Regions from separate parts of the Peribacillus sp. CSMR9 genome, predicted to be linked through region 2. Evidence: riboswitches for the same ligand, from Rfam matches in the RefSeq annotation. Region 2 holds a riboswitch; the other holds the start of a gene.

Region 1 (4,435 bases), on a different contig from region 2:
GTGTTTATCAAAAATATTCATATAGAGATTAAAATTTTTAATGGAGTTGAATTAAAATGAATGTATCGCCTTCTTATTTTATATTTGGTTTAATAAACATGATTTTAATGATTGGAGCTATACCAGCTATCATATACGCTTTATATTTATTAAGAAAAATTTCAAAAAAATAAAGTGAAAAAGGAAGAGGGACTTTTGTAGTCCCTCTTCCTTTTTTTGTGCCTTTGTTTCTTCAGCCAATTACAATAAGGGTCATTAATCCCCTCCAACTTGATCGAGTAGATATTAATGAGATTCTTCTAACTGGTTCTATGTTTCATGCTTGGCTCCATCGTGCAGGTTACATGGACCCAAAAGCGACTAGTTTTTTCATTTCATAAAAGACGGATGATAAACAGATAAGTATTCCGTTAAATACCTTATGTGCCGTACATATTCGCCTAATGTTCGCTGTCGGACACCTTCAGCAACTTTTGCACGGAGAAAAATATCTAAGGCTTCTTGCAGTGTGTATTCAATCGTGAAACTATCCGTAGCCTTACTGTCCAATTTCCGTTCCTTTATCGCAGTTCCACGCTGTTTAATAACGTGTTTCTTCATGAAAAAAAGCACCTCCAGACATAGAAAAATAATAGTGAAATGGAATATCACTGTTTCCTACGTACAGAAATGCTTTTATCCTACATGCAATTTACGGCTTTTAACGGTCATACCAACAGAAAAAACCCTGCTACAACACGGAAGAACCGCATTATAACAGGGTTTATAAAATTAGCGTCCCAGATAGGAATCGAACCTACGACCTACAGCTTAGGAGGCTGTCGCTCTATCCTGCTGAGCTACTGGGACATATAAAAAAGTCGACGACTTATTTATTATATTTCTTATAGGCAAACTTTTCAAGTTAATAGCAATAATAATTATGAAAAAAAACATCTAGACGCTTAGGGGGCACTCAGCTCTCCTGTTTCCTTACTCTTCATTAAATGGAATACTTTATTATTTCCTGGTTTTCTGGTACTATTATGCTAGAAAAAATTAGGAGAATGATAGTGGGGAATTATAGAGTTTTATGGATGGTGACGCTGCTGGGGATTTTAATTTTACCGGCATGCTCACAAGGGATTTTAGAGGGTATAGGCACAAAGACGGCTGCACCGATCACGAAAGATAACATTGAAGTGGCTGCAGCAGCGGAGAATGACACTGGGCAGGATTCGGAGGACGAATTATATACTGAACGAATCGATACGAGAGACTGGATAACGGCCGAGTCCGCGGTACAGCTTCCAATATTGATGTATCATAGCATTTCTGAAGGCAATGGCCTTCGGGTACCAAAAGAGGAATTCCGATTACAAATGACTTGGCTTCGGGAAAATGGTTACTATACATTATCCCCTGAAGAAGCATTTCTCGTTTTAACCGAAAATCGGATGCCAAGTGAAAAGTGTGTCTGGCTTACTTTTGATGATGGCTATACAGATAACTACACGGACGCTTTCCATATACTAAAAGAATATGATATGAAAGCGACTGTCTTCATGATCGGGAAGTCCATCGATAAAGGTCATCACCTGACTGAAAATCAAATGATGGAGATGAGCGGGAATGGGATTTCGATCGAAAGCCATACTATCAACCATTTGGAGCTGAACCGAATGACGGCAGAGCAGCAAGAAGCGGAAATGGTCCAGTCAAAGGATCTGTTCGATCGTATCCTGCAACAGGACACGACAGTGCTTTCCTATCCAGTTGGTCGTTATAATGAAGAGAGTCTCAGGCTTTCAGAAGAAGCTGGATACAAGATGGCAGCCACTACTGAACCTGGAGGAGCTTCAAGGGAACAAGGGATGTATGCCTTGCATCGAGTTCGGATTTCACCTGGATTATCAGTCGGTGGGTTCGCGTCGCTGATAGAAAATGCTTCAAATCATTGAAAATGGACGGTGCATTTCAAACTTGTTCAGAAAAATCATATAATAATCGATTCTTACATGGTGTATAATGAAGGCAGTGAAAATTATATACATATGAACGATTTGGTGTCTTAATGACTTAAAAGGGAAGTTGGTGAAATGCCAGCGCGGTCCCGCCACTGTATTTGGGAGCTGAAGGCTGTGTACCACTGTATGGGGATATGGGAAGGTGCCGTTGACGATGACCATGAGCCAGGAGACCTGCCAAGATTCGTACACCTGTAACCTACGCGGATGGGAAGGTGTGTGGCAGACCCTAAGAGTCCGTAATGATATTGTTGCCATACAAGCATCTTCCGTTTAACGGGAGGTGCTTTTTGTTTTGGGTGCATCTTCCGAGATTATTAGGTGAAGAAATTAAATGAAAAGATTGTGGGGAATGAAAATGAAGAAGATTTTTGGTTTGATATTGTTGATGTTGCTTACTGCAGGCATGATGGTTGGCTGCAGTGACGCTACTGATGAAGGAAAAGAAAAGCAGCAAACGAATCATGCTCAACACGACGCTTTCCCGATTACGATTAAAGATGCAACGGGCGAAAAAGTAACGATAGAACAAAAACCGAAGAAAATCGTTACGTTGATACCAAGTAATACAGAAGTGGTCTTTGCACTTGGTTTGGGTAAAAAGGTCGTTGGTGTTTCCGACAATGATAATTACCCGGAAGAAACGAAAAAAATTAAAAAAGTTGGCGGAATGGAAATGAACACGGAGCTGATTGTCTCCATGAAGCCTGACCTTGTTCTTGCCCATGCATCAAGTGCCCATAATTCGAATGAGGGATTAAAGCAGCTTAAGGATGCTGGAATAGATGTCCTTGTAGTCAATGATGCACAAAGCTTTGACCAAGTCTATGAATCTATTGAAATGATTGGAAAGGCAACGGGAGAAAATGATAAGGCAAGCGAAATCGTTGCGGATATGAAAACGAAGCTCAAGGATATTCAGGAAAAAGCCAAATCCGTTAAGGAAGCGGATAGGAAGACCGTTTTAATTGAGGTTTCGCCATCACCGGATATATATACACCTGGAAAAAATACCTTCATGAATGAAATGCTTCATATTATTTCAGCGGATAATGCTGCTGCTGAATTGGACGGCTGGGCAAAAATTGATGAAGAGTCGATGATTGCTGCAAATCCGGATGTCATCATTACAACGTATGGTAATTATACAAAAGATCCAGTAAGTGAAGTGACAGGCCGAAAAGGATGGCAAGACGTAAATGCCGTTAAGAATGGCCAAGTCTTTGATGTCCCTTCTGACTTGGTGACCCGTTCCGGTCCACGCTTAATAGAAGGAGTAGAGGAACTTGCAAAAGCAGTCTATCCGAACCAATTTGACAACTAAATGGGCGTTTGCTTATTTGATTGCGTTGTTAATTTTGTTATTCGCAATGACGATAGGCATTTCCTTTGGTTCGGTGCCAGTTCCGATTCCCGTACTTATACAAATAATCGGCAAGGAGATTTTCCACTTGCCGATTTCTGCTGATCCGGATGTGATGCTTACGAATATCGTGATGAACATCCGCTTGCCGCGTGTGCTGCTCGCTGGTTTGGTTGGGGCATCACTTGCGATTGCCGGGGCAGCCTTTCAGGGACTGCTCCGGAACCCGCTCGCTGATCCTTACACATTAGGTATTTCTTCAGGAGCATCGGTCGGCGCCGTATTGACAATATTCTTGAATATATCACTGCCATTCATCGGTTTATATACTCTTCCGGCATTGAGCATCTTATGTTCAGTGCTCACGATGCTCTGCGTACTGACTTTTGCAAAAAAAATGGATCGGTCGATGAAAGTGGAAACGATTATCTTAACGGGAATCATTTTCAGCTCGTTTTTAAGTGCCTTCATTTCATTGATGATTGCGCTGACGGGTGATGAATTAAGACAAATCATCGGCTGGCTGATGGGAAGCGTCTCAATGCGCGGATGGAATTATATCGTAATCATTTTGCCGTTTTTTATCATTGGTTCGTTGACCTTGATCATGAATGCAAGCGAATTGAATGCGATGACTTTCGGGGAAGACCGGGCAAAACACTTAGGTGTGAACGTGAAGCGGCGGAAAATGTGGATCTTGATAGCCGGTTCGACATTGACAGGGGCAGCCGTTGCCGTTTCAGGGGCGATTGGTTTTGTAGGATTGGTCATTCCTCATTTTGTCCGGAAGATTTGGGGACCTGACCATAAACATTTGCTTCCGTTGTCATTGTTGATAGGAAGCGGATTCTTAATATTGGCGGATTTTGTAGCACGAACGATCATTGCCCCAGCGGAACTGCCGATCGGGGTGATCACCTCACTTATCGGGGCACCGGCATTTGCGCTGATTTTATTAAAGAGACGGAGAGAAGGGTAAAAACGGATGCTTGAAGTAAAAGGGTTAACAGGTGGATATGACAACAAAGCTGTTTTGGACTCTGTCTCTTTTGATGTACATAAAGGG
Region 2 (4,435 bases):
GCCTTACCCTTATTAAAAAAGGCTTTATTTTAATGAATTTGGGTTTAATGCATATAATTCCGGCAATATGAAAACGCCATCCCTTCTGATCGGCACATCGTCAAAGTAGATGTCACCACCGCCATATTCGGGACGCTGGATCAAGACCATATCCCAATGTATGGATGAACGGTTTCCATTATCAGCTTCTTCATAGGCAAGTCCAAGAGCCAAGTGCAGACTCCCGCTTATTTTCTCATCAAACAATATATCGTCCATAGGTTCCAATATGTATGGATTGATTCCAATTGCGAACTCCCCGATAAAACGGGACCCCTCATCAATATCCAGAATTCGGTTCATTTTAGAAGATTGATTGGAAATGGCTTTACTGATTTTCCCCTTTTTCAAGTTTAATTCTATGTCACTAAAAGTGATTCCTTCATAGGTTGTGGGTGTGTTGAAGGCTATCCTTCCATTGACGCTCTCTTTTATAGGTGCAGTAAATACTTCCCCGTCCGGTAAATTCTTTTTTCCGGCACATATGATAGCCGGCATACCTTTAATGGAAAAGGTCAAATCTGTCCCTGGTGAAACGATCCTGACTTTGTCAGTTCGTTCCATCAATAGTTTTAACGGTTTTAATGCCGCCTCCATTTTCCCATAATCCATTGTGCATACGTTCAAAAGGAAGTCTTGATACCTGTCGAAAGTCATGCCGGCTTTTTGCGCTGATGTGTTGGTGGGATAATTAAGCAAGACCCAACGTCGGTTGTTCACATAGAAAAGAGTTGGAGAATTCATAGCCTCCCCTTGAAGACGGTGCCTTTCGAGGAGAACATCAGTCATTTCCACATCGTTTTCTTCACCGGTGATGATGATGACCGCATCGATATCCGTATATTTCTTCAGAGCCCATTGCGATGATGTGTCAAGTTGTTCCTTCACATTCCCTTGTAATAGGTGCCGGCTTATCTCATCGTCTTCAAGTTCTACATATGGATAAGCACCCACTCTGTATGTTTCATCAATCAGCTCTTTCAATAATGGTTTCGTGTTGATATGGCCCCGAATAAGGATTCTCTCTTTTGGCTTTAATTGTATCGAATGATGAATCAGCCTGGCAGCAAGCTTCGTTATTCGCTCATCCTTCATTTGCCTGTCCCCTTATTTTTTGAGGTCGCGAAGAGTTTCAAGAGCTTCTTCGACGTGGCCTTTTACTTTTACCTTACGCCATTCTTTGACTATCTTACCTGCCTTATCAATCAGGAATGTTGAACGTTCAATGCCCATATACTCCTTGCCGAAGTTCTTTTTCAATTGCCACACATCAAATGATTCAGCAGCTTCATGATTTTCGTCAGCTAGCAGCAGAAAAGGCAATCCATGTTTTTCGATGAATTTTTCATGTCGTGCCGCTGGGTCTGGGCTGATACCAATGATGACAGCGTCCAATTCCTCAAATTGCTCATTGTGGTCCCGGAAATCACAGGCCTCCGTCGTGCATCCTGACGTCATGTCTTTTGGATAAAAATATAAAACAATGTATTTCCCCTTAAAATCCGATAGGGAAACCATTTCACCATTGTTTGCTGGGAGTTGAAAATCAGGTGCTTTTTCTCCAATTTTAACAGTCATATTGAACCCTCCATTTCTTTCATTATGGTAAGAGTACCCAATAATCGAAAGAAATACAACTTTCATTTATTCCTTCTTTCCTGATCTAAATCAATCACCGTCCGAATTACAAACGCGGCCGGGAGCGTATAGCCGATGAATGCCTGGATTGTCGCAATCATCCTGCCTACGCCTATCGGGGATATATCCCCATACCCTACAGAAAACATCGTCATCGCACTAAAATAAAAAGAAGTCTTCAGTTGCTCGTAAAAACTGCCGTCCAAACGATTGCCCATATCAAGAATCACTGAATGATTCTGAAGCTCGTATAATAAATAAATCAGTGCAAATCCAACTAATATCGTCGCATATAAATTGCCAAGCCACAGCATATCCTCCAGAGAGAACTTCTTTCCTCCCGACTCAACAAGAAATAAGGTACGAATGCTCATCACCATGCAAAAAATGATTCCTGCAATCAAGATGTAGAAAGTCATCCCCCACGCCCCATTTCAAAACGCCACTCCCTCTATACATACTCCCTGTCCAAACAATATATTCTTTCTTAGGGACAGACTTTATCCTTATCACTAACACATCCTAAACGCATTTGTCAGGAATTCGGGACCTTATCCCGAATCTTTTTCATGTTGACCCTTTTAGTCGGATATGTTAAGGTTGTCTAAATATTTATAATAATTTTTATTTTATAAATATTAGCCACCTGCAATCAGTTTATCCAGCAGGTTTTGTGAAATTTCATATGTGGAAATAGGTTCCTAATTTTCATTAGGATTAAAAGGGAAGCCCGGTGTAATTCCGGCACGGTCCCGCCACTGTAATGGGAATGTTAGCGCCATCCAATATGCCACTGATCAACGGATCGGGAAGGCCCGTCGCTAATGATATTCCCTAAGTCAGGAGACCTGCCTATTTCGACAACACTGTTTTAACCTACGGGAGATAGGGAGGTGTTAGGGACCTTATAATTGTAAGGGGCATTCTGCATGCCTCTTTATTTTAAGCATTTCTAACTTTCTCTTTTGACGGTTAGGGATGCTTTTTTATTGTTAAATCAAATGAATGTAGGAGGATGGGAATTTTGAAAAGCAGCAGTTTGGGTTACCCGCGAATCGGGGAAGATCGTGAATGGAAACGTACATTAGAAGCTTACTGGTCCGGTAAAATCGATGAAGCAGAATTTACGGCACAACTAAAAGCCATCCGTTTAGGCAACTTACAAAAACAGAAGAAACGAGGCATTGATATCATTCCTGCCAACGACTTCACTTTATATGATCAAATGCTGGATATGTCCGTCATGTTCGGTCTTGTTCCTGAACGTTATTCAGCCTATGAAGGCGGATGCGTTCCCCTTTCCGTTTATTATTCAATGGCCCGCGGAAACAATGACGAAGTCGCTTCCGAAATGACGAAATGGTTCAATACGAACTATCACTATATTGTCCCTGAATTAAACCTGTCACAGCTGACTTTAACAGAAAATAAACCACTTGCAGCATATCGGGAGGCCAAGGAAAAGCTAGGGATTGAAACCAAACCCGTGTTGATCGGACCTTATACTTTCATCTCCCTTTCCAAAGGCTTCAATAAAAAAGATATCCCTGGCATCATCCTGAGCCTGCTTCCCCTATACACGCAAATCCTGCAAGAGTTGGAGCAAGAAGGCGTGAAGTGGGTTCAAATGGACGAACCTTCTCTTGTTTCATCCATTTCCAAAGATGATATGCAAACTGTTACTTACCTCTATGAAAAACTGAATGAAGCAGCACCAAACCTGAACATCATGCTACAAACATACTTTGATGCCGTGGAGCATTACCAAGAAGTCATCGAATTACAAGTCCAAGGAATCGGTCTTGATTTTGTACATGATAAAGGGAGGAATCTAAGTAATCTTGAAGCATTCGGTTTCCCGAAGGACAAAGTGCTTGCTGCAGGTGTGATTGACGGAAAAAACATTTGGCTATCTGATTTATCGAAAAAAATCCAATTGATCGAGACTCTTAAGAAAAAGGTAGCCGAAGACCAAATCTGGCTTCAGCCCTCTTGTTCCCTGCTTCATGTCCCAGTGACCGTTCGTAATGAAACCGCCCTTTCAAAAGAAGTGAAAGAGGCCCTCGCTTTCGCTGATGAGAAACTTGAGGAAATCATACTCTTGGTCAAAGGGAATAATCAAGGCTTTGAAGCAATCGCCGAAAAAGTCGATGCTAATAAATTTACGGTTCAAACGTTAGCAAGTTCAAATGCACGGAATCATGGGAATGTACAATCCAATGTCGAAAAGGTTAAAACCAGGAACGTCGGCCGTCAGCTTCCATTTAAAGAACGTTACCAAAAACAACAGGAATTTTTCAAATTGCCTTTTCTTCCTTCGACTACGATCGGCAGCTTTCCACAGACATTTGAAGTTAAACAAGCACGTGGGAAGTTCAAAAGAGGAGAATGGACCGCTTCGCAATATGAAACATTCGTTAACGAAGAAATCGGCAGGTGGATTGATATCCAAGAAGAAATCGGCTTGGATGTTCTTGTACACGGGGAATTCGAACGGACGGATATGGTTGAATACTTCGGCCATAAGTTAGGCGGATTCGTCTTTCTAGAAAAGGGCTGGGTACAATCCTATGGGTCTCGCTGCGTGAAACCACCAGTCATCTACGGTGACATCGATTTCATCGAACCGATGACAGTCAGGGAAAGTGTATACGCACAATCACTGACGAACAAGACGGTAAAGGGAATGCTAACAGGTCCTGTCACGATTTTGAACTGGTCATTTGTCCGTGATGATATTTCCAGGGAGAATGTTTGC

Evidence for each region. Region 2 has a riboswitch for cobalamin ahead of metE (5-methyltetrahydropteroyltriglutamate--homocysteine S-methyltransferase). Riboswitches for the same ligand answer to the same signal wherever they lie in the genome.
Region 1: another riboswitch for cobalamin. It lies ahead of N9I19_RS13100 (helical backbone metal receptor); the one in region 2 lies ahead of metE (5-methyltetrahydropteroyltriglutamate--homocysteine S-methyltransferase).

What each region holds. Positions count from the first base shown of each region.
Region 1 is NZ_JAOPHO010000025.1:22,887-27,321, reverse strand. Features, by position in the region: gene N9I19_RS13120 (hypothetical protein) at 1-32, shown strand, start outside; gene N9I19_RS13115 (hypothetical protein) at 370-600, opposite strand; tRNA gene N9I19_RS13110 (tRNA-Arg) at 776-849, opposite strand; gene N9I19_RS13105 (polysaccharide deacetylase family protein) at 1,047-1,940, shown strand; cobalamin riboswitch at 2,027-2,202, shown strand; gene N9I19_RS13100 (helical backbone metal receptor) at 2,365-3,330, shown strand; gene N9I19_RS13095 (FecCD family ABC transporter permease) at 3,293-4,348, shown strand; gene N9I19_RS13090 (heme ABC transporter ATP-binding protein) at 4,355-4,435, shown strand, end outside.
Region 2 is NZ_JAOPHO010000028.1:3,485-7,919, forward strand. Features, by position in the region: gene N9I19_RS13835 (aminopeptidase) at 25-1,134, opposite strand; gene bcp (thioredoxin-dependent thiol peroxidase) at 1,147-1,617, opposite strand; gene N9I19_RS13845 (potassium channel family protein) at 1,680-2,096, opposite strand; cobalamin riboswitch at 2,356-2,547, shown strand; gene metE (5-methyltetrahydropteroyltriglutamate--homocysteine S-methyltransferase) at 2,693-4,435, shown strand, end outside.